4 regions of the Streptomyces sp. NPDC030165 genome follow, and region 4 is predicted to be linked to each of the others. Evidence: riboswitches for the same ligand, from Rfam matches in the RefSeq annotation. Region 4 holds a riboswitch; each other region holds the start of a gene.

Region 1 (7,151 bases), on a different contig from region 4:
GGCGGACAGCGGCGATACGGAGACGGCCGCGTTGCTGGTGAAGGCCGTGGGCCTGCCGGCGATCCTCAAGGACAGCGCGGGCACCGGCAGTCAGAACGTCTGGCTGCTACGGGACGAGCGCGAGCTGGACGCGGCGCTGGCCGAGGCGGCCGGGCGGCGGTTGAAGGGCCGTCTGTTCGCCGAACCGTACTTCTCCGGGCCCGTGTACAGCGCGGAAACGCTCACCTGGGCGGGCCGGACACGCCTGCTGGGCGTCTCCAGCCGGCTGATGTCGCCCGAACCGCACTTCCGGGAGGAGATCACCGCGTTCCCCGTCGCCTTGCCGGAGCCGCGCCGGGCCGCTCTGGAGCAGTGGCTCGGCCGTGTGCTGGCCGCCATCGACTACACCGACCGGTTCGCCCACGTGGAGTTCGCCCTGACCACCGCGGGCCCGGAGGTCGTGGAGATCAATCCGCGGATCGGGGGCGCACTCGTCGGTGAGGGCCTGTGCCGGGCCCTCGGCGTCAACGTGTACGAGGCGATGGTCGAGGCGGCGCTCGGGGTCCGCCCCAAGCTCATGGACGCGGCGCCGCCCGGCGGCCCTGCCTCGGCCTTCGTCCTCGGATACCCCTCGCAACCAGGGGTGTTCACCGGGGTCGACGGTCTCGACCGGCTGCCGCACATGCCGGGCTCACCCGCCTGGTATCCGGTCAAGCGGATCGGCGACCGCGTCGAGCACCTGGGCGACAGCCGCGGTTACGCGGGGATCGTCTACGCGGAGGCCGAGACGGCCGAACTGGCCACGCACTGCGCGGTGGCGGCGGCCAATGCCGTACGGGTGCTGACGGAGCCGGTTCCCTCGGCGGCAGCGGCGGATGCGGCGGTGCGCCGGGCTTCCGGTGGCTGAACGCACCGGCGGCGCCCGGGGCTCGCGTGCCACGCTGTCCACCCTCACCGGGCCACTCCGCTTCCTGCTGCTCAGCTCCTTCCTCATCCCGCTCGGCAGCTTCATGGTCCTGCCGTTCATGTCCGTCTTCCTGCACGAGCGGCTGGGCATGGGGCTCGGGGCGGTCGGTGTGGTGCTGGCCGCAGCGTCCCTGGTGCAGTTCTCGGGTGGTGTCCTCGGCGGGGCGCTCGCCGACCGGGTGGGGCTGCGGCGCACGATGGTCTGGGCGCTGGTGGTACGCACGGCGGGCTTCGCGGCGTTCCTGGCGGCGCTGCGGTGGCCTGCGCTAGCGGTGGGGGCGCTGGTCCTCACCTGCTGCGGCGCCGCGCTGTACCTGCCGGCCAACAAGGCGTACCTGGTGCACGGCGTGGCCGAGGAGCGCCGGCCGGCGTTCCTGTCCGCGGGCAACGCGGCGCTCAACGCGGGGATGGCGGTGGGGCCGCTGGTCGCGGGACCGTTCGTGCTGTCGTCCCCCGGCCCGCTGTTCCTCGTCGTGACGGCGCTGTTCGCGGTGGTCGCCGTGGGACATGCGAGGCTGCCTGCGGTGGGTCCGGAAGGGAAACGGTTCGGTACCGGGCGGGCCGACGCGGCGCGTCCCCACGACGCGCCGGTGTCCGGCCACGGCCTGCTCACCGGAATCGCCGTCCTCCCCTTCGCCGCCAACGGTCTGGCGTTCTACCTCTACTTCCACTTCCAGCACTACCTCGCCGTGTACGCCGTGGAGCGGGCGTCCAGCGAGTTCTACAGCCTCGTGCTCCTGACCTGCTTCGTGCTGGTCATCGTCGTCCAGCCGCTCGCGTCGGACGCCATCCGGCGGATGAGCTACCCGGTCGCGCTGGCGGCCGGTTTCGCGGGGCTGGCCGCCGGGCTGGCGGTCCTGGCGGCTGGTACGCGGACCGCCCTGCTGGCGGGCGGTGTCCTCCTCACGCTCGGCGACATCGTGCTCTTCCTCAAGAACGATCTGGAGGCGCTGCGCCGCAGTCCGCGCTCGGATGCGGTGGTCTTCGGGCAGCAGCGGCTCGCCGCGGGGCTGGGTGCCTGTGCCAGCGGTGTTCTGGGCGGGCAGCTGTACGGCTTCGGCGAACGCGCCGGGCACGCGGGCTGGTTCTGGCTCCTCGCCGCGGCCCAGTGCGTCCTGCTGCCCCCGCTGCTGCTCACTCTGCGGCGCGGACAGCGCACCGCTCCCCCGGCCCCCGACGACCTCACCGACGAACGGAGCCCCGCTCCCCCGCCCCCCGACGGCCACACGGAAGGAACACCGGTACCCGATGACGCACACGAGCGGATTCCAGGACGATGACTTCTGGACCGAGTTCTACGACTTCCTCTTCTCCGACCAGCGCCACTCCCAGGCCGAGGACCTGCTCGACACCTCTGCCCTGCTGTCCTTCCCGTCCGGGGCCCGGGTGCTGGACCTGTGCTGCGGTCCGGGGGTGTTCACCGTTCCGCTCGCCCGCCGGGGTTTCGCCGTGACGGGCGTCGACCGCAGCCCGGCCATGCTGGACCGCGCCCGGAAGCGGTCCGCCGACGCCGGCGTCACGGCCCGGGCCCGGTACGTGCAGGCCGACATGCGGGAGTTCACCGAACCCGGAGCGTTCGACGCCGTCCTCAACATGTTCACGTCCTTCGGCTACTTCGAGGACCCGGCCGACAACGCCCGTGTGCTGCGCACCATGCGCACCTGCCTGGCACCCGGCGGCACGCTGCTCCTGGACATGGCCGGCAAGGAACTGCTGGCCCGCAAGGTCACCCCGCCCAAGGTCGTCCAGCGCGGCGACGACCTGCTGGTGCAGACCGACACGGTGCTGGACGACTGGGCGCGGCTGCGCAGCGACTGGGTGCTCGTGCGGGGCGACCGGGTGACGCGTACGAGCCTGGTCTGGTTCGTCTACAGCGCCGTTGAATTGCGGCGGATGGCCGAGGAGGCCGGCTTCGAGGAGATCGAGCTCTTCGGCGGCTTCGACGGCCGCCCGTACGACCAGGACGCCGAACGGCTGGTGCTCCGGGCGGTGCGGGGGACGTGACCGGCCCGTCGGTGGTCGCGGCGCGGCCACCGTGTGGCCCACCTCACCCTCGCGGCCGACTGCCCGGAGCCGTACGGCAGGCCTAGCCTCAGCCGATACGGCATCTGGCAAGCCGAGAGGGGACACATCATGTCGTTCGGTTTCGTCGCCTTCCACTACCCGGCCCCCGAGCACGTCGAGGAGTTCGTCGGCCAGTGCCGCCAAGTCGCCGAGGCGGCGCGGCAGCAGCCGGGCTTCGAGTCCGTCGGGGTCTGGGTCACCCCGGACGGCGAGGCCGTCGTCACCACCGGCGCGTTCGAGTCCGAGGAGGCCTTCCGGGCGGCATCCGAGGTCGCCCGCGAGATGGGTGCGACACCTGACGGCCTGAGCGACCTGGAGGTCAGGCCCCGCCAGGTGCACTTCCTGCTGTCGCGGTAGAAGGGGCGCGACTTCCGCACGAGACGGCGCGCGGACGCGTCCGCGCGCCCTTTGCCCCCGGCTCGGCCGACCGTAATATCACCTGGTCATCACCGCGACGGGAAACAGGAAGCCGGTGCGATTCCGGCACGGTCCCGCCACTGTGACCGGGGAGTGCACCCCTTCGTCAGGCCACTGCGCGCGGCGCGGGAAGGCCGGGGGAACGTCGATCCGGGAGTCAGGACACTGGCCTGTCGCGGGCCCGTTCCGAGGAGCGCGGACTCCGCAGGAGGCTCTACGTGTACGACGGTACGCCCCGTCCCCTTCTTCCTCCCTCTCACGCCCGGCGGCGCCGGTTCCTGCGCGCCGCGGCACCGCCCGTGGCCCTGGCCCTGTCCGCCGTGCTGCTCACCGGCTGCGGCGGTACGGCGCGGGACACCGCGGACGGCGCGAAGCCCGCGGCCTCCGCGGCGAAAGGTTTCCCGGTCACCATCGACAACTGCGGCATCCGCACCACTTACCGGAAGCCGCCCTCCCGTGTGGTCACCATCCACCAGCACCCCGCCGAGCTGATGCTGGCGCTGGGGCTCAAGGACCGCATGATCGGCACCGCGTTCCCCGACTCGGCCGTCCTGCCGGAACTGCGCAAGGACTATGCCGCCCTGCCGCAACTGGCGAAGAAGGAACCGTCCTTCGAGACCGTCCTGGAAGCCGGTCCGGACCTGGTCTACGGCGGTTACGCCAGCGCGTTCGCCGAGAACGAGGGCCGCTCGCGCAAGGCTTTCGCCGACGCCGGCATCGACACCTATCTCAACCGCGAGTACTGCGGGAAGAAGCAGGTGTCCATGCAGGACACCTACGACGAGGTGCGCACCATCGGTTCCCTCTTCGGCGTGCGGGAACGGGCCGACCGGCTGGCCGCCGGCCTCAAGGCACGGGTCGACCGGACCACCAAGGCGGTCAAGGGCGCCCGGGCCGTACCGGTCTTCGTCTACGACAGCGGCGACAAGGCGGCGTTCACCGCCGGCGGCAAGAGCCTCGGCACCGAGATCATCCAGCTGGCGGGCGGCCGGAACGTGTTCGCCGACCTGGACAAGGTCTTCGGTGACGCCTCCTGGGAGCAGGTCGTCGACCGGAAGCCCGAGGTCATCGCGATCTACGACTACGCGGGGGCCGGCAGCGTCGAGCAGAAGAAGAAGTTCCTGCTGTCGCAGCCCGCACTCGCCGACGTGCCCGCGGTGCGGAACAAGCGGTTCGTCGTCCTGCCGCTGACCGCGACCCTCGTCGGAGTACGGCCTCCGTACGCGGTCCAGGAGCTGGCCCGCGCGCTGCACCCCGAGCGGTTCCGGTGACGGCCTCCATCGAAGCGGCGGCTGTGCGTGATCACCGGCAGCAGGCGAAGCCGCGCCACCGGTCCTTCGCCGTCATCCTCCTCGTCCTCGCCGTGCTGCTGCTGGTCTCCGCCACGGCGGGCATGGCGATCGGGTCGGTGCACGTGCCGCCCGGCGAGGTGTGGGGGATCGTGACGCACGCGCTCGGCGCGGACCACCCGGAGCCGGGGTGGTCCCGGGCGCGCGAGACCATCGTGCTGGACGTACGGGCGCCCCGGGTGGTCCTCGGCGCGGTGACGGGCGCGGGGCTCGCGGTGATCGGTACGGCCATGCAGGCCCTGGTCCGCAATCCGCTGGCGGAACCGTATCTGCTGGGGGTCTCCTCGGGCGCGTCCCTGGGCGCCGTCATGGTGATCGTCTTCGGGGTGAGCGTGTTCGGTCCGGTGTCGCTGCCGGCCGCCGCGTTCGCCGGCGCGCTGCTGACCCTGCTGCTCGTCTACACGACGGCCCGCACCGGCGGACGCATCACCTCGGTACGGCTGGTGCTGTCGGGCGTGGCGATGGCGGCGGTACTGACGGCGGTCATGGATGTCCTGCTGCTGACCTCCGACCGGGGCAACGAGGCCCGGGCGGTGCTGGCGTGGACGCTCGGGGGCCTCGGCGGCGTGCAGTGGGGCACGCTCTGGCTGCCGGGAGCGGCGCTGCTGCTGGGCATCGCCGTACTCCTGGTCCAGGCCCGGTTGCTGAATCTGCTGCTGGCGGGCGAGGAGTCCGCCACGACGATGGGGCTGGACGTGGCCCGGTTCCGGGCCCGGATGTTCGTCCTGCTCTCCCTCGTGACCGGCGTCCTGGTGGCCGCGGCCGGGCCGATCGGCTTCGTCGGCCTGATGCTGCCACACGTCGTGCGCCTGTTCGTGGGCGGTGACCACCGCCGGGTGCTGCCCGCGGCCGCGCTGGCCGGCGCGGTGTTCCTGATCTGGGCCGACGTCGCGGCGCGTACGGTCGCGGCGCCCATGGAGATTCCCGTGGGCGTGCTGACGGCGCTGTGCGGCGGGCCGTTCTTCCTGTGGCTGATGCGCCGGGACGCGCGCCGCACCACGCACCGAGGAGTGGCATGAGCGCGACCGAACTGACCGTCGACGGCGTCACGCTCACCGCCGGAGCGCACCGTCTGGTGCGCGACGTCTCCCTGACCGCCCGGCCCGGTGAGGTGGTCGGCCTGGTCGGGCCCAACGGCAGCGGCAAGTCCAGCCTGCTGCGCGCCGTCTACCGTGTGCTGCGTCCCGGCGCGGGACACGTCCGCGTGGACGGTACGGACGCCTGGTCGCTGCCGGTGCGGCGGCTGGCCCGTACGGTGGCGGCCGTGGTGCAGGAGACGGCCGCCGACTTCGACCTGACCGTACGCGAGGTCGTCGCGATGGGCCGCACACCGCACAAGCGGCTGCTCGACGGCGACAGCGCCGAGGATGCCGCGCTGGTGACGTGGGCCCTGGAGGCGGTGGACGCCGCCGCACTGGCGGAACGGTCCTTCGACCGCCTCTCCGGCGGCGAGCGCCAGCGGGTGCTGATCGCCCGCGCCCTGGCGCAGCGGCCTTCCCTGCTGGTCCTCGACGAGCCGACCAACCACCTGGACGTACGGCACCAGTTGACGGTGCTCGGGATCCTGCGCCGGCTGCCCGCCACGGCCCTGGTGGCCCTGCACGACCTGAACCTCGCCGCGTACTACTGCGACCGCCTGTACGTCCTGTGCGAGGGCGAGGTGACGGCGTCGGGTGCGCCCGCCGAGGTGCTGACCGAGGAACTGCTGGCCGAGGTGTACGGCGTGGCGGCCGAGGTCGCCGTCAACCCGCGTACGGGTGCGCCGCAGGTGTCGTTCCTACCAGGGGAACGCGACCGGCCGGGCGTCGCGGTACCGGATCACTCCGGTACCTGACTGGCCGGGGGTACTTGAGTGGCTGGGGGTCTCTGAGTGGCCGGGGATTCCTGAGTGGCCGGGGCGGTCACGGGCGGCTGGTCCGGCCGGGGCCGGCCGCCGTCGTGACCGGAGAAGACCACGGCCAGCAGCCCGACGATCACGGCGGCGGCAGCGGCGCGGCCCGCTGCCCGGGCCGTCCAGCGCAGCGGCGAGACCTGCGCCTGCCGTCCGGGCGCCCCCAGGCGCTCGGCCCGCCGTGCGGGACGCAGCAGCCGGAGCAGGAGCAGCACGGCGATGGGCAGTTGCAGCAGCCACAGGACGGTACGCGGCCACTCGTCGTACCAGACGTTGGTGCCGTACAGCAGTGTGTGCCAGACGCTCAGCACGTACACGACGATCACGAAGCGGTGCAGGCGGCGCCAGGCTGACGCGCCGATGCGGTGTCGCACGTAGAAGAGCAGACCCAGCGGGACGGCAAGGTACAGGGCACCCTGGCCGATGGGGATGGCCAGCTTGCCGGTCCCGGAGTCGTACCAGCCCGGTACGAACGTGTCGGCGAA
Region 2 (7,151 bases), on a different contig from region 4:
CTTCGATCACTTCCGTGCAGTCCCGGCACACCAGGTGGATGTGGTGGTGCCGGTCGGCGAGGTGGTACGTGGGCGCGCCGTGCCCGAGGTGGGCATGGCTGACCAGGTTCAGCTCCTCCAGCAGCTCCAGCGTCCGGTAGACGGTGGAGATGTTCACACCGCCCGCCGTACGGCGCACCTCGGTGAGGATGTCGTCGGGGGTCGCGTGTTCGAGCTTGTCCACCGCCTCCAGCACGAGCTGTCGCTGCGGGGTCAGCCGGTACCCGCGCTTGCGGAGGTCGCTCTGCCAGTCGCTGCTCACCACACCGCCAGTGTAGGAGGGTGTTCAGCGGCCGCCTATTTTCCGCAGGTAGCCGGAGAGCGCGGTGACGGCCGCCGGATTGCGCGGGCTCTCCACCAGGTCGGCGTAGTCCATGACGTAGATGCGATCGTTCTTGACCGCCGAGACGTTCTTCAGTGGCGCGTACGACTTCAGGAACGACTTCTTCTGTTCGGCGGTCGGCGTGCCGTAATCGTTGATGACGATCACGTCAGGGTCGCGTTCGACCACCGACTCCCACCCGACCGTGGTCCAGGAGTCCTTCAGGTCCTTCATGACGTGGTCGCCGCCGGCCTTGGTGATGATGTCGTGCGGCCCGGCGAAACGGCCGGAGGTCATCGGCTTGTCCTGGCCGCCGTCGTAGAGGAAGACGGTGGGCCGTTCGCCGCCCTTGGGGGCCTTGGCCTGGGCGTCGGCGACCTGCTTGCGGTACTTCGCGATCAGCGCGTCCGCCCGCTCCTCGACGTCGAAGATCTTCCCGAGGGTCTTCAGATCGGTGTAGAGCGCGTCCAGCGGCGGCATCACCCCGCGGGCGCTGCCCTGGCCGCCGTCGGTCCCGTTGCGGCACGACTCGGTCAGGACGTAGCTGCCGATGCCGAGCTTCTTCAGGGAGGCGGGGGTGACGTCGCTGTCCTCGCCGAAGCCGTAGTTCCAGCCCGCGAAGACCAGGTCGGCCCTGGCGTCCAGGGCGATCTCCTTGGTGATCGCCTTCTTGGAGAGCCAGGGCACCTTGCCGTACGCGTCCTTCCAGGCGACGGCGTCGACCTTGCCCCGGTACTCCGGCATGACGTACCCGGCCATGTGGTCCTCCAGGCCGAGCGCGAACATGATGTCGGCGATCCCGACGTCGTTGGTGACCACGCGCCGCGGCGCCTTGTCGTACGTGGTCCTCGTCCCGCAGTTCTCGACCGTGACCGGGTAGTGCCCGGACCCGCCCGCCCCGGACGCTTTGGCGGCACCGTCCTTCCCGTCCTCGGCGACGTGCGCACCGCAGCCGGTGAGCGCGGCGAGCGTGAGGGCGGTGAGCAGGGCGGCGGAGCGGTGGCGGGTGCGCATGGAGGGTCCTTACGGGGTGGTCGAGGGGGCGGTACGGCCGGGCAGGCGGTCGAACAGGAGCTGTACGGCACCGGTCTCGGGGTGCGCCACGCGGTGCGCGCGCACCCCGAACACCTCGGCCAGCAGCTCCGGGCCCAGCACGTCGTGCGGCGCGCCGGAGGCGACGATGCGCCCTCCGGAGATGACGTACAGCTCGTCACAGTGCAGGGCGGCCAGGTTCAGGTCGTGCAGCGCGGTCAGCACCGTCAGTCCGCTGTCCCGCACCAGCGCCAGCAGTTCCAGCTGCTGCGCGATGTCGAGGTGGTTCGTCGGCTCGTCCAGCACCAGCACCCGCGGTTCCTGGGCCAGCGCGCGGGCGATCAGCACACGCTGCTTCTCGCCGCCGGACAGGCTCAGGAACGCGCGCCCGGCCAGGTGGTCCGCGCCGGTCCGTACCAGCGCCGCCTCGCACACCCGCAGGTCCGCCGCGCTCGGCCGCCCCGAACCGCGCTGGTGCGGCAGCCGCCCCATCGCGACGACCTCCGCGGCCGTGAAGCCGAACTCGGTCGCCGACTCCTGGGGCAGCGCGGCCAGGTGGCGGGCCCCTTCGCGTACGCCCATGGCGTGCAGGTCCGCGCCGTCCAGCCGGACCGTCCCGGCGGCCGGGCGCAGCGCGCGGTAGGCACAGCGCAGCAGGGTGGACTTGCCGCTGCCGTTGGGCCCGACCAGCCCGACGACCCGGCCGCTGCCCGCGTGCAGGGTGATGTCGTGCACGAGCCGGGCACCGGCCACGTCCACGGACACCGCGTCGATGTCGATCCGCATCAGATGCCGCCTCCGTACGTGCCGCCGTGGTTCCGCGTCAGGCCCCGCCTGCGTACGTACCTACCGCCGTGTCCCCGCATCAGGCCCCGCCTCCGAACGTGTAGCCGCGGCGCCGCATCAGCAGGACGAAGGCCGGCACGCCGAGCACCGCGGTGATCACTCCGACCGGCAGCTCGACGGGCGCCAGCAGCACCCGGGACAGGATGTCCACCCACACCATCAGCACCGCGCCCAGCAGCGGGGCCACCACCAGCACCCGGCGGTGCCCGGCACCCACCAGCATCCGGGTCACGTGCGGCACCATCAGCCCGACGAAGCCGATCGCGCCGCTGACCGCGACCACCGCGCCGGTGACGGCCGCCGTGACCGCGAACAGCTCCCGGCGCAGCCGCCCGGGGTCCACGCCGAGCGCGGCGGCCGACTCGTCCCCCATCGCGAGCGCGTTGAGGCGGCCCGCGGAGAGCATCAGGTACACCAGCGCCCCGGCCACCGCCGCCGCGGCGACGGGCAGTGAGCCCCAGCCCGCGCCGCTGAGGCTGCCGAGCAGCCACATCATGGCGGAGCGCGCCGCCTCGCCCCGGTCGGCGGCGAAGACCATCAGGGTGGAGAGGGCGGAGAAGCCGTAGTACATCGCGGAGCCGGTCAGGACCAGGCGCAGCGGGGTCAGGCCGTGCGCGCTGCGGGCCGCCGCGTACACCAGCGCCATGGCCAGCAGCGCCGAGCAGAACGCCGCGGCGGACAGCGCCCAGACGCCCAGCGCGGCCAGCGCCCCGAAGAGCAGGACGGCGTTGGCGCCGACCGCGGCGCCGGAGGAGATGCCGAGCACGAACGGATCGGCGAGGGCGTTGCGTACCAGTGCCTGGACGGCCACACCGATGGCGGACAGCCCGGCGCCGACGACGGCGGCCAGGAGCGCGCGCGGGAAGCGCAGCTCCCACACGATGGTGTACGCGGAGACCTCGTCGGAGGCGATCGTGCCGCCGCTCAGCCCGGAGCCGAGGTAGCGCAGCACGTCGCCCCAGCCGACGCCGGAGGCGCCGAGGCCTACGCCGCACACCAGTGAGGCGAGCAGCACGAGGGCCAGCCCGGCGGCCAGCGGCACGGTGGGCACCGGCGAGCCGGTACGGGGCCGGGCGCAGGCATGGCTCTCGGAGGCGGCGGGGCCGGCGGTACGGGCTGGGGCGGCCAAGGGACGTACGCCTTCGGCTCGGGCCGCGTCCGTACGGTCAGGGGTGACGGCGCGTGGCGCGAGGCCGGCGGCGGTGTCCCCTCGCAGTCCACGGCGAGTTGTCAGGAACGGGCGCTCCCGCGGGTGATCGGGCTGGCGGAACGGACGTTCCGCACACCGTTGCGGGTCAGCGCCGGACTCTCACCGGACTTCCCCCGCGGGGCGCTCTGCGACTGTGTGCTGCCTGTTCGAAGGCGGTCTACTTGAAGAAGGCGATGCCGTCGTCCGGCAGGTCCTTGATGTCCTTGGCCCACTCGCTCGGGTCGACGACCTTCTTCAGGTGCGCCGACATGTACGGGCGCAGCGGCACCTCGGGGGTGGCCTTCTCGCCGACCCACATCAGGTCGCTGTTGACATAACCGTACAGGCGCTTGCCGCCGGTGTACGGGCCGGAGGCGGCGGTACGCGCCACGGCGTCGGTGGCCAGGTCGATCTGCGGCTTCTGGTCGGCCAGCTCGCCGTACCAGACCTCCGCGACGCCGCCGTCGCGGATCATCACGATCTCGACCTTGCGGTCCTTGTCGATGCGCCAGTAGCCGGACTCGGTCTCCAGCGGCGCGACCTTCTTGCCCTCGCCGTCGAGCACCCAGCTGTGCGAGGTGTATTCGAGGAAGTCACGGCCGTCGTGCGTGAAGGTGACCTCCTGGCCGAAGTTGCACTTCTCGGCACCGGGGAAGTCGGCGACGCCGGCGCCCTCCCAGTTGCCCAGCAGGAAAGCGAGGGGCACGAGGGCCGGGTTCAGGTCGGACGGGATCTCGATCATCAGCTCAGGCGATCTGTATCGGGGAAAGGATCTGGGGTCTCGGTCAGCGCTGGCCCTGGTACAGCTTCTTCCAGGTCAGCCCGGCGAAGGCGACGACGCCGACGGCGACCAGGACGAGCAGGGTGGTGAAGACTGCCTCAAGCACGAGCGCGCTCCTCGGACGGAGTGAGGTGTTACGGACCGGAAGCGAGTCTAGTCGGCGCGGCCGGTGGCGGCGCTGTGAGGTCGGTCCCGCCGGGTGGACCCGGGCCCGGGTGCCGTCCGGCACGGTCCAGCCGTGGGAGGTGAGGTGGCGCGGCGCGGGGCGTGGTCGGCCAGGTGCCGACGACGCCGAGCGCGGCGCCCAGGGCGATCATCAGCGGGCGGGTGCGGCCCGCGCGGCGTACGAGCCGGGTGCGTGACGCCGCGCGAGGTGGCCGGCCAGGACGGTCCGGTCGCACGCGGCCCCCGAGGTGATCGTGTGCCGGTCGGACGACTGGCCAACTGCCGGGCCGGAAGGTCGCGTTGGCGGGAGCCTTAAAGTGGCCGTATGGCGAAGAAGCTGGTGATCAAGGTGACGGCGGGGGCGGACGCCCCCGAGCGGTGCTCGCAGGCGTTCACGGTGGCGGCGGTGGCCGTGGCCAGTGGGGTGCATGTCTCCCTGTGGCTGACCGGGGAGTCGGCGTGGTTCGCGCTGCCGGGGCGCGCGGCGGAGTTCGAGCTGCCGCACGCGGCGCCGCTGCCGGACCTGATCGACTCGATCACGGCGGGCGGCGGCACCATCACCGTGTGCACGCAGTGCGCGGCCCGCCGGGACATCGGGGAGAAGGACCTCATCGAGGGCGTCCGGATCGCCGGTGCGCAAGTCTTCGTGAGTGAGGTCATGCCGGACGGGGTGCAGGCGCTGGTCTACTGACGGTACGGGCGCGGGCGGCACCGCGGGCGGCGGGTGCGGCTCAGCGGCGCCCGGAGCCGGAGCCGTGCCCGGGACCGTGGTCGTCGAGCTCGCGCCACCACCGGTCCGACTCGGGGTCGCCCGACTCGTCCCACCAGCGCTCACCCGGCTCCCGCCGGTTGCCGACGACCGCCGCGAACGGCGGGATGACCATGGCGACCACGCACATCGCCACGGCCGCCGGTATGGACCACAGCCGTACCACGCCCCACGCCAGGACGAACAGGGCGATGCACACACCCATCAGGACGAAGTACCGGCGGTGCCGGCGCTGCGCGGGCGGACGCTGATGCGCGGACATGGTTCCACCGTAGATCCGGCCGGGGTGGCTGGGAAGCGCGGCGGGCCGCACCCCCAGCCATGGCGTCCAAACCCCTGGGGTGCGGCCCGTCGGCCGTACGGGTGTACGTATCGGTGCCGCCGTCAGACGGCGATGGCGACCTCCGCGAGACCACCGTGCTGCGCGACGACGGTCCGGTCCGCGGTCGCGCCCGGGACCAGGGCGCGCAGCGTCCAGGTGCCCTCGGCCGCGTAGAAGCGGAACTGCCCGGTCGCCGAGGTGGGGACCTCGGCGGTGAACTCGCCGGTGCTGTCCAGCAGGCGCACGTAACCGGTGACGGGCTGGCCGTCGCGGGTCACGCTGCCCTGGATCGTGGTCTCGCCCGGCTTGATCGTCGAAGCGTCCGGGCCGCCGGCCTGTGCTCCACACATATGGGTACTTCCTTGGTGGGTTGAGGGGTACGGGGGGCGGTACTGCGGCGGTGCCGCGGCGGTGCGCTTACTTCGCGGCGCCGAGCTCGATCGGCACGCCGACCAGCGAGCCGTACTCGGTCCAGGAGCCGTCGTAGTTCTTGACGTTGGACTGGCCGAGCAGCTCGTGCAGCACGAACCAGGTGAGCGCCGAGCGCTCGCCGATGCGGCAGTAGGCGATGGTGTCCTTCGCCAGGTCCACGTTCTCGGCCTCGTAGAGGGCCTTGAGCTCGTCGTCCGACTTGAAGGTGCCGTCGTCGTTGGCGTTCTTCGACCACGGGATGTTGCGGGCGCTCGGCACGTGGCCGGGGCGCTGCGACTGTTCCTGCGGCAGGTGCGCCGGGGCGAGCAGCTTGCCGCTGAACTCGTCGGGGGAGCGCACGTCGACCAGGTTCAGGTTGCCGATGGCGGCGACGACGTCGTCACGGAAGGCGCGGATGGAGGTGTCCTGGGCCTTCGCCTTGTAGTCGGTCTTCGGGCGGTTCGGCACCTGCGAGCCGTCGACCAGGTCGCGCGAGTCCAGCTCCCACTTCTTGCGGCCGCCGTCGAGCAGCTTGACGCTGTCGTGGCCGTAGAGCTTGAAGTACCAGTACGCGTACGAGGCGAACCAGTTGTTGTTGCCGCCGTAGAGGACGACGGTGTCGTCGTTGGCGATGCCCTTCGCGGAGAGCAGCTTCTCGAAGCCCGCCTGGTCGACGAAGTCGCGGCGCACCGGGTCCTGGAGGTCCTTCTGCCAGTCGATGCGGACGGCGTTCTTGATGTGGTTCTTGTCGTAGGCCGAGGTGTCCTCGTCGACCTCGACGATGACCACCTTCGGGTCGTCGATGTGGGCCTCGACCCAGTCGGCGTCCACCAGGACGTCGCTACGGCTCATGTTGTTCTCCTCCGGGGCAGTTACGGAACACGCGTACGCCGGCGCGCGCTGCGGGCGGGGGACGCGGCGCTGCGTGGGGAAGTGGCAGGGACGGCCTCAGGGGGCCGGGCGGAGGGCGGGGGCAGAGGCCGCCCGTCAGGCAGAGCGACAGAGCATGGCGGCGACGCGGCACAGGTCGACTGCCCGCCGCTTCGTGAGATTCGCCTGTCCCCGCGGGCGGGAACCGCTCAGAGAGCTCTGCATGCGACCGATCGTAGGGAGGGGCGACCGGACGTGTCACCGGTGTGTCGGATGCTGAGACGCGTTGGTCCGTATCGCGGTACGAGGAGGGGGTGCGGGCGGCGCGGGAGCCGTACCGCCGCGGTCCGCACGCCGGTGGGGGTCTGGCGTGCGGGACGGGGTGTCTCAGTGCATGGACAGGTG
Region 3 (7,151 bases), on a different contig from region 4:
GGGAGCGGTGTTCCAGGAGGAGTTCGCGGGCCTTGGCGACCTGCCAGGTGCGGGTGCGGGAGCCGGGGTTGTAGAGGGCCATCGCCAGGTCGGCGGAGGCGGCGGCGTGGAGGCGGTCGGCGATGACTTCCCAGGGCTTGAGGCGGTCGGAGAGGGAGATGACCGCGTAGTCGTGGCCGAGGGGCGCGCCGGCGCGGGCCGCTGCCGCGTTGGCGGCGGTGACGCCGGGGAGGACCTGTACGGGGACGGATGCGTACGGGGGCTGGGCGGCGACTTCGAGGACGGCGGTGGCCATGGCGAAGATGCCGGGGTCGCCGCCGGAGACGACCGCGACCCGGCGGCCGCGGCGGGCCAGGTCGAGGGCGAGTTCGGCGCGTTCGGACTCGACCTTGTTGTCGGAGGCGTGGCGGGCCTGGCCGGGGCGTACCGGCACGCGGTCCAGGTAGGTGGTGTAGCCGACGAGGTCGGTGGCGGAGGCGAGGGCGCCGCGCGATTCGGGGGTGAGCCAGAGGGGGCCGGCCGGGCCGGTGCCGACGACCACGACCGAGCCGGTGACCGGAGCGGGGGGCGGGGTGGCGATACGGCTGGGGACGACGGCGACGGAGAAGTAGGGGACGGTGGACGGGTCCACCTCCGACAGGGGCGCCGTGCGTTCGCCGGGCATGGTGGCGCGTTCGACGTAGTCGGCCTCGGGGAGGCGGCCGGAGTCGGTGAGGGCCTGGTGTACGGAGGGGAAGGTGCGGCCGAGCTTCATGACGACGGCGGCGTCGGTGGCGGCCAGGCGGGCGGTCAGTTCCTCGGTGGGCAGGGTGCCGGGGAGGATGGTGAGGACTTCGTCCGCCTCGCAGAGCGGCTTGCCGAGGCGGGCCGCTGCCGCGCTGACAGAGGTGACGCCGGGAATGACCTCGGTCTCGTACCGGTCGGCCAGGCGCTGGTGCATGTGCTGGTACGAGCCGTAGAAGAGCGGGTCGCCCTCGGCGAGCACGGCGACGGTGCGGCCCGCGTCGAGGTGCGCGGCGAGGCGGGCGGCGGCTTCGGTGTAGAAGTCGTTGAGGGCGCCCCGGTAGCCGTCGGGGTGGTCCGTGGACTCCGTGGTGACCGGGTAGATCAGGGGTTCTTCGTGGTGGTCCGGGCGGATGTGGCGCTCGGCGATGGAGCGGGCGATCGAGCGGCCGTGGCGGGCGCTGTGGTACGCGATGACGTCGGCGGACGCGATGACCTCGACGGCGCGCAGGGTCATCAGGTTCGGGTCGCCGGGGCCGAGGCCGACGCCGTACAGGCGGCCGCGGGTGCCAGGGGAGGACTGCTCGGCTGTGCGGCCGGTGGTGTGCTGCTCGGTCACTCTTCCACGCTCGCTATCGCGTTGATCGCGGCCGCGGCCATGGCGCTGCCGCCGCGGCGTCCGCGTACCACCAGGTGTTCCAGGCCGGAGGGGTGCTGGGCCAGTGCGTCCTTGGACTCGGCCGCGCCGATGAAGCCGACCGGGATGCCGATGACGGCGGCCGGGCGGGGCGCGCCCTCCTCGATCATCTCCAGGAGGCGGAAGAGGGCGGTGGGGGCGTTGCCGACGGCGACCACCGCGCCGTCCAGGCGGTCGCGCCACAGTTCGAGGGCGGCGGCGCTGCGGGTGGTGCCCATGCGCTTGGCCAGGTCCGGTACGGACGGGTCGGCGAGGGTGCAGATCACGTCGTTGCCGGCGGGCAGCCGCTTGCGGGTGACGCCGCTGGCGACCATGTTCGCGTCGCAGAGGATGGGGGCGCCGCCGCGCAGGGCCTCGCTCGCGCGGGCGACGACCTCGGGGGAGTACGCCAGGTCGCGTACGAGGTCGGTCATGCCGCAGGCGTGGATCATCCGGACCGCGACCCTGCTGACGTCGTCGGGCAGGTCCGCGAGGTCCGCCTCGGCGCGGATGGTGGCGAAGGACTGGCGGTAGATCTCCGCGCCGTCCTTCTCGTAGTCGAACTCGCTCACTGTGCTTCGTTGCCCTCGGTCATGTCGTTGTGCGGTCGGCCGCGCGGGCCGACGCGACGGCGTCGGCGAGGCGGTCGGTGTCGGTCAGGGGGATGGTGGTCGCGGTGGCGGCCTCGTCCCGGGTGCCCCGTACGGATACGTCGTAGCCGTCGCCGGTGGCCACGACATCGACCCATGCGCCGTGCGGGTGGCCGCAGCGGCGGGCGCAGCCCGACCAGTGGACCGGCAGCCCGGTGCCGCCCTCGCGCAGGGTGGCCACGGCGTCCGCCCGTACGTCGGACAGGGACTTGGCGCAGCCGGGGCGGCCGGTGCAGGCGCCGAGTCCGTACCAGGGGGAGGCGGGGTCGGTGACCAGACCGGCCGTGGCCAGTTCGCGCAGCCGGGCTCCGGCCGTCTCGGGAGACAGGCCGGGGACGACCACGCCGCGCCAGGGTGTCATACGCAGTTCGGCGGAGCCGGTGGGGACACCGGCGGCCAGTTGCCGGAGCTGCGCGGTGGTGAGGCGGCCGAGGGGCGCGAGGAGGGAGAGGGCGCGGGTGCCGTCGGGGGAGGCGGTCACTCCAGGGCGGGGTGGGGCGGGTGCTGTTGCCGAGGGCACCGGGGCCGTCGGGTACGGCTGCGCGTCCGGCTCCTGGAGGCGCGTACGGAGGAGGCCGCGTACGGCCGCGGCGTCGTACCCGGGCGGGAGTTCCCGTACGCGCCAGGAGCCGTTGCCCGCCTCCTGGGCGACGGTGAGGAACGCCTCCGCGGCGGCGAGGGCCGCGCGGGGCGCGTCGGGGCCGGGGAGCCGCAGTGCCTCGGTGTCGTCGCCGACGCGCAGCAGCGCCGTGCCGCCGGCTTCTGCGATCAACGTCACATCGCCGCCGAGCGCGGCCATGTCGCCGCGGCCGTCGTCCAGTGCGAAGAGGAAGCGGCCGGACAGGGCGGGGGCCGTGTCGCTGGCGCACAGGAGAAGGTCCAGTTCACGGGCCCATTCCTGGACGGCGGCGCCGCCGTCCGCGCCCTGTCCGTCGAGTCCGGCGAGCGGGGAGGCGACGATGTTGCGTACGCGTTCGTGGCGGTCGGAGGGGAGCAGGCCGGCGGCGCGCAGCAGGTCGGCGAGGGGGGCGGCGCTGTCTTCGGCGAGGCCGCGCAGCTCCACGTTGCCGCGGGAGGTGAGGGAGAGGTGGCCGTCGCCGAGGCGGTCCGCGGCGTCGGCCAGCATCTCGCACTGAGGGGGCGTCAGCAGACCTGCGGGGAGCCGGAGTCGGGCCAGGGCGCCGTCGACGGCGGAGTGCAGCCGCAGCGCTCCGGGGCAGGCGTCGCCGCGGTCCCGTACGCAGGCGGCACCGCTGTCCCGTACGAGGGATTCGTCCCGGTGCGGGGGTATCGCGGGGGTGGGCGGCATGGCGGCGAGCATACCGACGATGGCTGGACGGTCCGCCGCCCGCCGTTCGGGCGGAGCCCTTACTATGCAGGTCGGTGGGTCAGCTGGCCCATCGGACGCCAGCGACGGCGCCAAGGGAGGAAGCCCGGTGGAAATCCGGCGCGGTCCCGCCACTGTGAGCCCGGCCACCGCCGGGCGAGTCAGGAACTCCCGCCGTCCGTGAACACCGCCCGGGGCGCGGACCCCGAGGAAGGCCAGACGCCGCAATGATCCTGCTGCTGTCGACGTCCGACACCGACCTGCTCAGCGCCCGCGCGGCCGCCGGTCCCGTGCCGTACCGGCTCGCCAACCCCGCCCGGCTCGACCTCGCGGAGCTGCCCGCGCTCCTGGACGGCGCCGACCTGGTCGTCGTCCGGCTCCTCGGCGGTCTGCGCGCCTGGCAGGAGGGCCTGGACCAGCTCCTCGCCGCCGGCCAGCCCCGCCCCGTCGTGGTGCTCACCGGCGAACAGGCGCCGGACGCGCAGCTCATGGAGGCGTCCACCGTCCCCATCGGCATCGCGGCCGAGGCTCACGCCTACCTGGCGCACGGCGGCCCGGCCAACCTGGACCAGCTCGCCCGCTTCCTGTCCGACACCGTGCTGCTGACCGGCCACGGCTTCGAGCCGCCGGCCGCCGCGCCCTCCTGGGGCCACCTGGAGCGCTCGAAGCACCTGGCGGCGGAGGCGCGTACCGGTGCGGAGGTCGTGGCCCGTACGGACGACACGGGCGCCGCGACCGGCCCGCTGGTCGCCGTGCTCTACTACCGCGCCCATCACATGAGCGGCAACACCGGCTTCATCGAGTCGCTGTGCGAGCGGATCGAGGAGGCCGGCGGGCGCCCGATGCCGCTGTTCGTGGCCTCGCTGCGGGCGCCCGAGCCGGAGCTGATCGAAGAGCTGCGGGCCGCCGACGCGATCGTGACGACCGTGCTGGCGGCGGGCGGTACCAAGCCCGCCGAGGCGTCGGCCGGCGGTGACGACGAGTCCTGGGACGCGGGCGCGCTGGCCGCGCTGGACGTGCCGATCCTCCAGGCCCTGTGCCTGACCGGGCCGCGCAGCGCCTGGGAGGAGAACGACGAGGGCCTGTCCCCGCTGGACGCCGCCAGCCAGATCGCGGTGCCGGAGTTCGACGGCCGGCTGATCACCGTCCCGTTCTCCTTCAAGGAGACCGACGAGGACGGCCTGCCGGTGTACGTCGCCGACCCCGAGCGCGCCGCCCGGGTCGCCGGCATCGCCGTACGCCACGCCCGGCTGCGCCACATCGCGCCCGCCGACAAGCGCCTGGCGCTGGTGCTGTCCGCGTACCCGACCAAGCACTCGCGTATCGGCAACGCGGTGGGCCTGGACACCCCGGCGAGTGCGGTGGCGCTGCTGCGCCGTCTCCAGGAGGAGGGGTACGACTTCGGTGACGAGGCCGTACCGGGCCTGGAGTCCGGCGTCGGCGACGAGCTGATCTACGCGCTGATCGAGGCCGGCGGCCACGACCAGGAGTGGCTCACCGAGGAGCAGCTGGCCCGCAACCCCGTCCGCATCCCCGCCGCCGATTACAAGCGCTGGTACGGCACGCTTCCGCAGGAGCTGCGCGAGCAGGTCGAGGAGCACTGGGGACCGCCGCCCGGCGAGATGTTCGTCGACCGGAGCCGGAATCCGGACGGCGACATCGTGCTGGCGGCGCTGCGCCGCGGCAACCTGCTCATCCTCATCCAGCCGCCGCGTGGCTTCGGCGAGAACCCGATCGCGATCTACCACGACCCCGATCTGCCGCCGTCGCACCACTACCTGGCCGCCTACCGCTGGATCGCCGCCTCCCAGGAGGACGGCGGTTTCGGCGCCGACGCCATGGTCCACCTCGGCAAGCACGGCAACCTGGAGTGGCTGCCCGGCAAGAACGCCGGCCTGTCCGCCGCCTGCGGCCCGGACGCGGCCCTCGGCGACCTGCCGCTGATCTACCCCTTCCTGGTCAACGACCCGGGCGAGGGCACCCAGGCCAAGCGCCGGGTGCACGCCACGCTCGTCGACCACCTCGTGCCGCCGATGGCCCGCGCCGAGTCGTACGGCGACATCGCGCGCCTGGAGCAGCTGCTCGACGAGTACGCGGCGATCTCCGCCATGGACCCGGCCAAGCTGCCCGCCATCCGCGCCCAGATCTGGACGCTGATCCAGGCCGCCAAGCTCCACCACGACCTCGGCCTGGAGGAGCGCCCGGACGACGAGGGCTTCGACGACTTCCTGCTGCACGTCGACGGCTGGCTGTGCGAGGTCAAGGACGCGCAGATCCGCGACGGGCTGCACGTCCTCGGCGGCGCGCCCGCCGGTGAGGCCCGCGTCAACCTCGTACTCGCCATCCTGCGCGCCCGCCAGATCTGGGGCGGCACGTCCTCGCTGCCGGGCCTGCGCGAGGCGCTGGGCCTGGACGAGTCGGCCGCGACCCGTACCACCGCCGACGCGGTCGAGGAGCGCGCCCGCGGCCTGGTGCAGGCCATGGACGACGCGGACTGGGATCTGGCCGCCGTCGAGCGGGTCACCGCGGAGCTGCCGGAGGACCAGCGCGAGCCGGTCGCGGCGATCCTCGCCTTCGCGGCCCGCGAGGTCGTACCGCGCCTGGCCGCCACCACCGACGAGATCGACCACGCCGTGCACGCCCTGGCCGGTGGCTTCGTCCCGGCGGGCCCGTCCGGATCGCCGCTGCGCGGCCTGGTCAACGTCCTGCCGACCGGCCGCAACTTCTACTCCGTCGACCCCAAGGCCGTGCCGAGCAAGCTGGCCTGGGAGACCGGCCAGGCCCTCGCCGACAGCCTTCTGGAGCGCTACCGCACCGACCACGGCGACTGGCCGACCTCGGTGGGCCTGTCCCTGTGGGGTACGAGCGCGATGCGCACCTCGGGCGACGACGTGGCCGAAGCGCTCGCGCTGCTCGGCATCCGGCCCGTCTGGGACGACGCCTCGCGTCGCGTGACCGGCCTGGAGCCGATCCCGGCCGACGAACTGGGCCGCCCGCGCGTCGATGTGACGCTGCGTATCTCCGGCTTCTTCCGTGACGCGTTCCCGCACGTCATCGGCCTGCTGGACGATGCCGTACGGCTCGCCGCCTCCCTGGACGAGCCCGCCGACGTCAACTACGTCCGCGCCCACGCCCAGGCCGACCTGGCCGCGCACGGCGACGAGCGGCGCGCCACCACCCGCATCTTCGGCTCCCGCCCCGGCACGTACGGCGCGGGCCTGCTCCAGCTGATCGACTCCCGCGACTGGCGCACCGACGCGGACCTCGCCGAGGTCTACACGGTGTGGGGCGGGTACGCGTACGGGCGCGGCCTGGAGGGCTGCCCGGCGCGCGAGGAGATGGAGACCGCGTACAAGCGGATCGCGGTGGCGGCGAAGAACACCGACACCCGCGAGCACGACATCGCCGACTCGGACGACTACTTCCAGTACCACGGCGGCATGGTCGCGACCGTCCGCGCGCTCAAGGGCACCGCGCCCGAGGCGTACATCGGCGACTCGACGCGCCCGGAGACGGTGCGCACCCGCACGCTGGTCGAGGAGACCTCCCGCGTCTTCCGCGCCCGCGTGGTCAACCCGCGCTGGATCGAGGCGATGCGCCGCCACGGCTACAAGGGCGCCTTCGAACTCGCCGCGACCGTCGACTACCTGTTCGGGTACGACGCCACGACCGGCGTCGTCGCCGACTGGATGTACGACAAGCTGGCGCAGACGTACGTCCTCGACCCGGAGAACCGCGCGTTCCTCCAGGAGGCCAACCCCTGGGCCCTGCACGG
Region 4 (7,151 bases):
ACCGTCCACCTCGAACGCGGCACACACCGCGGCGATCTGCCGCAGCACCGCGTCCCCGAGGACCACGCCGGGCAGCAGCGCCCGCGCGGCGGCGATCCGCTCCCGCAGCTCGCCCTCCTCGGCGGCCCAGCGCGCTGCGAAGCCCGCAGGGTCCGCGTCGTAGGCCAGGCGGCGCCGTACGACCTCGACCCGCTGGTCCGGCTCGCGGGACGCGGCGACCTCCACCGTCAGCCCGAAGCGGTCCAGCAACTGCGGCCGCAGTTCGCCCTCTTCGGGGTTCATGGTGCCGACGAGAAGGAAGCGCGCGGCGTGCCGTACGGAGACGCCTTCGCGCTCCACGTACGAGGCGCCCATGGCGGCGGCGTCCAGCAGCAGGTCCACGAGGTGGTCGTGGAGGAGGTTGACCTCGTCCACGTACAGGATGCCGCGGTGCGCGTCCGCCAGCAGGCCCGGCTCGAACGCCTTCACGCCCTCCGACAGGGCCCGCTCGATGTCCAGCGCGCCCACGAGCCGGTCCTCGGAGGCGCCGACGGGCAGTTCGACCATGCGGGCCGGGCGCTCCTCGGCGCCGGCCGCCTCGTGCGGGCCGTCCGGGCACGCCGGGTCCGGCGCGGCGGGGTCGCAGGAGAAGCGGCAGCCGGTCACGACCGGGACGTCCGGCATCAGCGCGGTCAGGCCCCGCACGATGGTCGACTTCGCGGTGCCCTTCTCGCCGCGGACGAGCACCCCGCCGATGGCCGGCGAGATGGCGTTGAGCAGCAGGCTCAGCCGCATGTCGGACATGCCGACGACCGCGGTGAACGGGTAAGGGACCGATGCCATTAAGGAGTACCCCCTTCGAGGGACGTGCGGTGTGCGGGCGTGGGGGAGGCCGCGCCGGGCGCGGCCGGGGTGCGGGGCGGCGGCGGTATCGGCGGCGCCCCCGGCGGCACGAACGGCAGCCCCGGCGGCACCCCGTCCTCGATCAGCCGCAGCAGCGCCTCCGTGTCCGCGTGCTCCTCGATCAGATCGCCGAGCCGGTCGAGCTGTTCCTCGCGCAGGGCGGCGAAGCTGGTGTCCGGCGCGGGGACGAACGCGCGGCCCGCGTCGGCGGCCACCCGCCGCAGGAACGCCCGCCGGAAGCCGTCGCTCTCCAGCGAGCCGTGCCAGTGGGTGCCCCAGACCGCCCCGGAGCGGCAGCCCTCCAGGAAGGGCTCCCCGCCGGTGACCTCGGCCACGCCGTGGTGGATCTCGTACCCCTCGACCGGCTCGCCCAGCGCCTCGCCGGACGGCCGGGCCAGGGTCTTGTCCGCCGCGAAGCGTACGCGTACGGGCAGCAGGCCCAGCCCGTCCACCGTCCCGGCCTTCGACTCGACCTCGTCCTCGATGCGTTCGCCGAGCATCTGGAAGCCGCCGCAGATGCCGAGCACCGGGCGGCCTTCCGCGGCCCGCCGCCGTACCGCGTCCGCGATGCCGCGCTCGCGCAGCCACTGGAGCGCGCGGACGGTACCGCGGGTGCCGGGCAGCACGACGAGGTCGGCGTCGGCCAGTTCCTCGGGCCGGTCCACGAACCGCACCACGACGCCCGGTTCGGCGGCGAGCGCGTCCACGTCCGTGAAGTTCGACATCAGCGGTACGGCGGCCACGGCGACCCGCAGCACGTCGGCGCCGTGCGGCGGCGCGACGACGCTCTCGCGGACCGCGCCGCGCAGCGACACACGGAGGCCGTCCTCTTCGTCGATGCCCAGGCCGTGTGCGAACGGCAGCACCCCGAGGGTCGGCCGCCCGCTCAGGTCCTTCAGCATGTCCAGACCCGGCTCCAGCAGTGTCACATCGCCCCGGAACTTGTTGACGAGATAGCCCGCGACCAGCGCCTGGTCCTCCCGGGACAGCAGCGCCGTGGTGCCGAAGAACGAGGCGAACACGCCGCCCCTGTCGATGTCGCCGACCACCACGACCGGGATGCGGGCGGCCCGCGCGATGCCCATGTTCACGATGTCGGTACGCCGCAGGTTGATCTCCGCGGGGCTGCCGGCGCCCTCGCAGATCACCGCGTCGTGCGTACGGCGCAGCTCCTGGAGGCAGTCCGTGACCGTACCGAGCAACTGCTCCTGGCGTCCCGCGTGGTAGCCGCGCGCGCTCAGCTCGCCCACCGGCTTGCCCATCAGCACGACCTGGCTGCTGCGGTCACTGCCCGGCTTCAGCAGCACCGGATTCATCAGCGCGCTCGGTTCGACGCGCGCCGCGGCGGCCTGCATGGCCTGCGCCCGCCCGATCTCCGCGCCCTCGCGCGTCACGAACGAGTTCAGCGACATGTTCTGCGCCTTGAAGGGCGCCACCTTGACGCCCTTGCGCGCCAGCCAGCGGCAGATGCCCGCCGTCACCACGCTCTTGCCCGCGTCGGACGTGGTGCCCGCCACCAGCAGCCCGCCGCCGAGCGGCGTTCGACCCGGTCCGTTCACGTGGCACTCCTCGCCGTCCGTACGTTGCTGCTCATGTGGCTCTCCCGGCAGTTGGGAACCGCTGTACCGCCGCGGCCGTACGGGAGCGCCGTACCGTCCCGGCCGTTCGGGACCCTCGTACCGCACCGGCCGTACGGGACCGCCGTACCGCCCCCACCGCCAGCCGGCCCGCGACCGTGGCCGCCAGCGCCAGCGCGCTCACCCGGCGTGACAGTGCCACGGCCCGCTCGATGTCCGGCACCGCGACGGGCCGCCCGGCGTCGCCGTTGAGCACCGGCCGGTGCTCGACCCGTCCGCCGTACGCCAGCGTGCCGCCCAGCCGTACGCCCAGCGCCCCGGCGAACGCCGCCTCCACCGGGCCCGCGTTGGGGCTCGGATGGGACGGACCGTCCTGCCGCCAGGCGCGCAGCGCGCCCCGCCGGTCCGGCCCGGCCAGCACCGCCAGCGCGGCGGTCAGCCGGGAGCCGGGAAAACCCGCCACGTCGTCGAGCCGGGCCGAAGCCCACCCGAAGCGGCGGTGGCGCGGCGACTTGTGCCCGACCATCGCGTCCAGCGTGTTGACGGCCCGGAAGGCCAGCAGCCCCGGCACACCGGCGGCCGCGCCCCACACCAGGGCGCCGACCACCGCGTCCGAGGTGTTCTCGGCGACGGACTCGACCACCGCGCGCGCCATCTGCTGCCCGTCCAGGGCCTGCGGGTCGCGCCCGCACAGGTGCGGCAGCCGCTCGCGCGCCACGTCCAGGTCGCCCGCCGCGAGCGCACCGCCGACGGCCCGCGCCTCGCGGCCCAGCGAGGTGCCGCCCAGGACCGCCCAGGTGGCGGCGGCGCTCAGCGCGACGGAGGCGGGGAAGGCGGCGGGGGAGCGGCGCACGGCGCGATCCAGCAGCGCGGCACCGGCGGCGGTGCCGCCCACGAGCAGCGCGGTGTGCAGGGCGCCGCGACGGCGGTCGTCGCGCCACAGGCGGCTTTCCACGGCGGCCGCGGCCCGCCCGAAGGCGGCCACGGGGTGACCGCGCCGGGGATCGCCCACGACCAGGTCGCCGAGGAAGCCGAGGGCCGCGCCGCACGCGTAGCCGGCGTGTTCGGCACGCATCGGATCAGACCGCCGTCGCGCCTCGGAGGGGCAGTGTGGGGGTACGTCCAGCAGATCTCGCACTGCGGCCGGGCATGGCGGTAGGTCCTCACTCAGGGTCCGCGCCCTGGTTCGACGGATACGGCGACGAGAGTCTCCTGGCTCCCCGGATCGGCGCTTCCCCCGGCCTTCCAGTCCGTACGGGAACCTGCGTCGCGGGACGCGGACCGTGGCCCTTGGTGGAGGGGCGCTCCCCGGTGACAGTGGCGGGACCGCGCCGGATTCTCACCGGACTTCCTCATCTGTCGCCGATTGGCTCCGGCAGTCCACCACGCTCCGCGAAGCCCGTCAACTCGCGCTTGACCTGCGGCGCGGGCCGGTGGCGGCGGCTGTGTCCAAGGCCACAGGCGCGCGGCACCGGGGAGACGGCGACAGCGTCCGGTGGCCGGGACACGGCGAAGGGGCGCCCGGTGGCCGTGGCGGGGATGCCACGGCCACCGGGCGCCCCGGAGCGCCGTGCCGTGTCTCAGGCGGCGACGATCAGATAGATCCCGTACGCCACGGCCGCCGCGCACAGCGCGAAGCAGACGTACGCCCCGGCCCGCGCCGCCCCGCCGGGCGCGTCGGGCCCGCCGGCGGTCACCGGCGTGCCCTCCTGCCGCGGCTTGCGGGACGTGCCGACGATGCCGAGGGTGAACAGGCCTACGATCCCGACCGTCACGAACAGCGTGACGCCGAAGACCTGGCCGAGGGCTGCCCAGTCGATGCTCATTGCGTTCTCGTTCCTCCGTGGGAGCCTGCGGCCGGGTCAGCCGACGGCCGAGCCGGCCTTGGCGCGGCGCTGGGCGTGCGTCTCGTGCGGGTGGGCGGTCACCGGGTCGGCGATCACCGGGGCGGCGCCGACCGGGTTCGCGAGCGGCGCTCCGGCCACCGCGGGCGCCGGGATCGTGGCGGCGGCCGGCACGGGCTGCCCGGTCGCGACCGGACCCGCGGGCGGCGGGGAGACGGCCTGCAGGGCGGTGGTGACGACACCCGCGGGCTCCGCCGCCGGGCCCTCGTTGACGTTGGTGTGGTCCACCGGCTTGCGCCGGGAGGCCGCCCAGATCACGCCGCAGACGGCGAGCGCCAGGACGGCGACGGTCGCGATGCCCCAGTCGCCCTGGCCGGCCAGGAGCGCGGCGCCCGCCGCGACCAGCCCGGCGGCCGGCAGCGTCAGGCCCCAGGCGGCGGCCATCCGGCCCGCCGTGGACCAGCGCACCACGCCGCCCTTGCGGCCCAGGCCCGAGCCCATCACCGCGCCGGAGCAGACCTGGGTGGTGGAGAGCGCGAAGCCGAGGTGGGAGGAGGCCAGGATGGTGGCCGCGGCGCCGGTCTGGGCGGCGAAGCCCTGCGGCGGCTGGATGTCGGTGATGCCCTTGCCCATCGTGCGGATGATCCGCCAGCCGCCCAGGTACGTGCCGAGCGCGATGGCCAGGCCGGCCGAGGCGATGACCCACAGTGGCGGGTCGGCGTGCGGGGCGACGACGCCGCCGGTGATCAGCGCGAGGGTGATCACACCCATCGTCTTCTGGGCGTCGTTGGTGCCGTGGGCGAGGGAGACCAGCGCGGCCGAGGCGATCTGCCCGGCGCGGTAGCCCTTGGCGGTGTCCTCCTCGGCGCGGTTGCGGGCCAGCCGGTAGGTCAGCCGGGTCGCGGCCGTCGAGGCCAGACCGGCCACGATCGGGGCGGCGACGGCCGGGATGAGGACCTTCATGACCACGGCGCCGCCGTGCACGCCGCTCGCACCGACGGACACCAGGGTCGCGCCGATCAGGCCGCCGAAGAGGGCGTGCGAGGAGCTGGAGGGGAGTCCGGCCAGCCAGGTGACCAGGTTCCAGACGATGGCGCCGACCAGCCCGGCGAAGATCACCTCTGGTCTGATGCCGGCGGTCTCGTCGATGATCCCGCCGGAGATGGTCTTGGCGACCTCCACGGACAGGAACGCGCCCAGCAGGTTGAGGGCCGCCGACATCGCCACCGCCGCCTTGGGCTTGAGTGCCCCGGTGGAAATGGTGGTGGCCATGGCGTTGGCCGTGTCGTGGAAGCCGTTCGTAAAGTCGAACACCAAGGCCGTGACGATCACGATCCCGATGAGAAGCGTGATGTGTTCCATTCACCCAGGCAATCAGTTCGATGGTCAGTAACGCTCGGGACCGTACGGACGACGGGTGAACGGAAGGTGAACTGGGGCGGGCGCCGCAGTGACGCCCCCGCAGGGGTGGCGCGGAGGCGCCCCTGCCGTCACCCGGTTCCCGGCCGCACCAGCACGGAAGCACCGAGTGTCCCACGCGCACCAGCGCCCGGCCTCCGCACGTCCGGGCCGGGCCTCACCCCCGGGCGAAGCGCCGTAGCCCCGCGGCCGTGCCGTTCCACTTGTTCTGGTCGCCGGGCAGCGCCCCGGCCCCGGCGTGCTGCCAGATGCTCGGGTACGCCCAGCCGGCGGGCAGCGTGCCCGGGGTGCTGTGCCAGTGGGCCAGCCACAGGGGGTGGGTGGCGGCGAACGCCCGGCTGCCACCGGTGCAGCCGTTCCACCACCGGGCCGTCGTGTAGATCACCGGCCGCCGCCCGGTCTGCCGCAGCACCTCGTTGCTGAACCCCCGGATCCACCGGACCAGCGCGGTGCCGCTCATCCCGTAACAGGCGTGCTCCCGGTCGTACGGGTTGTGCTCCAGGTCGAGCGCCGGCGGCAGCGCCCAGCCGTCCGCCTTCCAGCGGCCGCCGTGCCGCAGGAAGTACCGGGCCTGCGCGCGGCCGGAGGACGCGTTCGGTACGCCGAAGTGGTACGCGCCGTGCAGCAGGCCCGCCTTGCGCGCGCCGCGGTACTGCCGGGGGAAGTACGGGTTGCGGTACCAGGCCGACTCGGTGGCCTTCACGTACACGAAGCGGCCGCCCTTCGCCCGTACGGACTTCCAGTCGACGTTCCCCTGGTGCGAGGAGACGTCGTGCCCGGCCGGCTTGCCGGCGGCCTCGGCGGCGGGGGCCGCGGGCAGGGCGGTGGACAGGACGCCGGTGAGCACGCCCAGCGCGAGGGCCCCGGCGGCCAGGTGGCGCGGGCGGCCGGGCGGGCGGTGGGGTGGGTGCTGCGCGGCGGTCAGGCCGGGCAGGTGCTGTGGGCCGGGCAGGTGATCGCGGTCACGGGCCATGGTTCCCCCCGGAGTTCCCCCGGATGGCTACGTGCATGACAAATTTCCGGCAGCGTACCGAGTGATACGTACAAGACGGTCGATGCTCGGTCAATCCCTGCCCATACACCGCCGGTCCGACATGGCGGATACCGGAAGGCCGAAGTCCGCCCCACGGCGCCACGCCAGACCCGTACGGTGTCGGCAGCCCCGCGCGCACCACGTCCGCGCGCCCACCGGGCCCCGCCCGCACCGCACACCGGAGGCACACGCATGACGGACCCGGAAGCCCTCGACCGCGCCTGGGACGAGCTGGTCGCCACCGCCCGCCGCACGGTCACCGACGGACTCGTCGTCGGCACCTCCGGCAACGTCTCCGTCCGCGTCGGCGACCTCGTGCTGGTCACCCCCAGCGGCGTCCGCTACGACCGGCTCGGGCCCGGCGACCTCACCGCGGTGGACCTCGAAGGCCGCCGG

The links. Region 4 has a riboswitch for cobalamin ahead of ACZ4Z1_RS20120 (cobalamin biosynthesis protein). Riboswitches for the same ligand answer to the same signal wherever they lie in the genome.
Positions count from the first base shown of each region.
Region 1: it holds a riboswitch for cobalamin, as region 4 does, so the genes downstream of both, ACZ4Z1_RS32845 (ABC transporter substrate-binding protein) here and ACZ4Z1_RS20120 (cobalamin biosynthesis protein) in region 4, are expected to answer to the same signal.
Region 2: it holds a riboswitch for cobalamin, as region 4 does, so the genes downstream of both, ACZ4Z1_RS26350 (FecCD family ABC transporter permease) here and ACZ4Z1_RS20120 (cobalamin biosynthesis protein) in region 4, are expected to answer to the same signal.
Region 3: it holds a riboswitch for cobalamin, as region 4 does, so the genes downstream of both, cobN (cobaltochelatase subunit CobN) here and ACZ4Z1_RS20120 (cobalamin biosynthesis protein) in region 4, are expected to answer to the same signal.

Region 1 covers NZ_JBVIBD010000022.1:46,815-53,965, reverse strand. The annotation lists gene ACZ4Z1_RS32865 (ATP-grasp domain-containing protein) at 1-886, shown strand, start outside; gene ACZ4Z1_RS32860 (MFS transporter) at 879-2,225, shown strand; gene ACZ4Z1_RS32855 (SAM-dependent methyltransferase) at 2,194-2,949, shown strand; gene ACZ4Z1_RS32850 (putative quinol monooxygenase) at 3,079-3,366, shown strand; cobalamin riboswitch at 3,438-3,614, shown strand; gene ACZ4Z1_RS32845 (ABC transporter substrate-binding protein) at 3,645-4,697, shown strand; gene ACZ4Z1_RS32840 (FecCD family ABC transporter permease) at 4,721-5,794, shown strand; gene ACZ4Z1_RS32835 (ABC transporter ATP-binding protein) at 5,791-6,609, shown strand; gene ACZ4Z1_RS32830 (ferric reductase-like transmembrane domain-containing protein) at 6,594-7,151, opposite strand, start outside.
Region 2 covers NZ_JBVIBD010000015.1:42,763-49,913, forward strand. The annotation lists gene ACZ4Z1_RS26335 (Fur family transcriptional regulator) at 1-304, opposite strand, end outside; gene ACZ4Z1_RS26340 (ABC transporter substrate-binding protein) at 326-1,375, opposite strand; gene ACZ4Z1_RS26345 (ABC transporter ATP-binding protein) at 1,385-2,179, opposite strand; gene ACZ4Z1_RS26350 (FecCD family ABC transporter permease) at 2,259-3,290, opposite strand; cobalamin riboswitch at 3,471-3,600, opposite strand; gene ACZ4Z1_RS26355 (heme-binding beta-barrel domain-containing protein) at 3,607-4,170, opposite strand; gene ACZ4Z1_RS26360 (DsrE family protein) at 4,700-5,065, shown strand; gene ACZ4Z1_RS26365 (DUF3099 domain-containing protein) at 5,106-5,405, opposite strand; gene ACZ4Z1_RS26370 (DUF1416 domain-containing protein) at 5,528-5,815, opposite strand; gene ACZ4Z1_RS26375 (sulfurtransferase) at 5,883-6,728, opposite strand; gene ACZ4Z1_RS26380 (putative leader peptide) at 6,864-6,971, opposite strand.
Region 3 covers NZ_JBVIBD010000007.1:195,494-202,644, reverse strand. The annotation lists gene ACZ4Z1_RS15885 (precorrin-2 C(20)-methyltransferase) at 1-1,342, opposite strand, end outside; gene ACZ4Z1_RS15880 (precorrin-8X methylmutase) at 1,339-1,971, opposite strand; gene cobG (precorrin-3B synthase) at 1,991-3,370, opposite strand; cobalamin riboswitch at 3,418-3,565, shown strand; gene cobN (cobaltochelatase subunit CobN) at 3,604-7,151, shown strand, end outside.
Region 4 covers NZ_JBVIBD010000010.1:59,284-66,434, reverse strand. The annotation lists gene ACZ4Z1_RS20130 (putative cobaltochelatase) at 1-822, opposite strand, end outside; gene ACZ4Z1_RS20125 (cobyric acid synthase) at 822-2,441, opposite strand; gene ACZ4Z1_RS20120 (cobalamin biosynthesis protein) at 2,473-3,534, opposite strand; cobalamin riboswitch at 3,666-3,812, opposite strand; gene ACZ4Z1_RS20115 (hypothetical protein) at 4,040-4,285, opposite strand; gene ACZ4Z1_RS20110 (inorganic phosphate transporter) at 4,322-5,665, opposite strand; gene ACZ4Z1_RS20105 (lysozyme) at 5,880-6,695, opposite strand; gene ACZ4Z1_RS20100 (class II aldolase/adducin family protein) at 6,948-7,151, shown strand, end outside.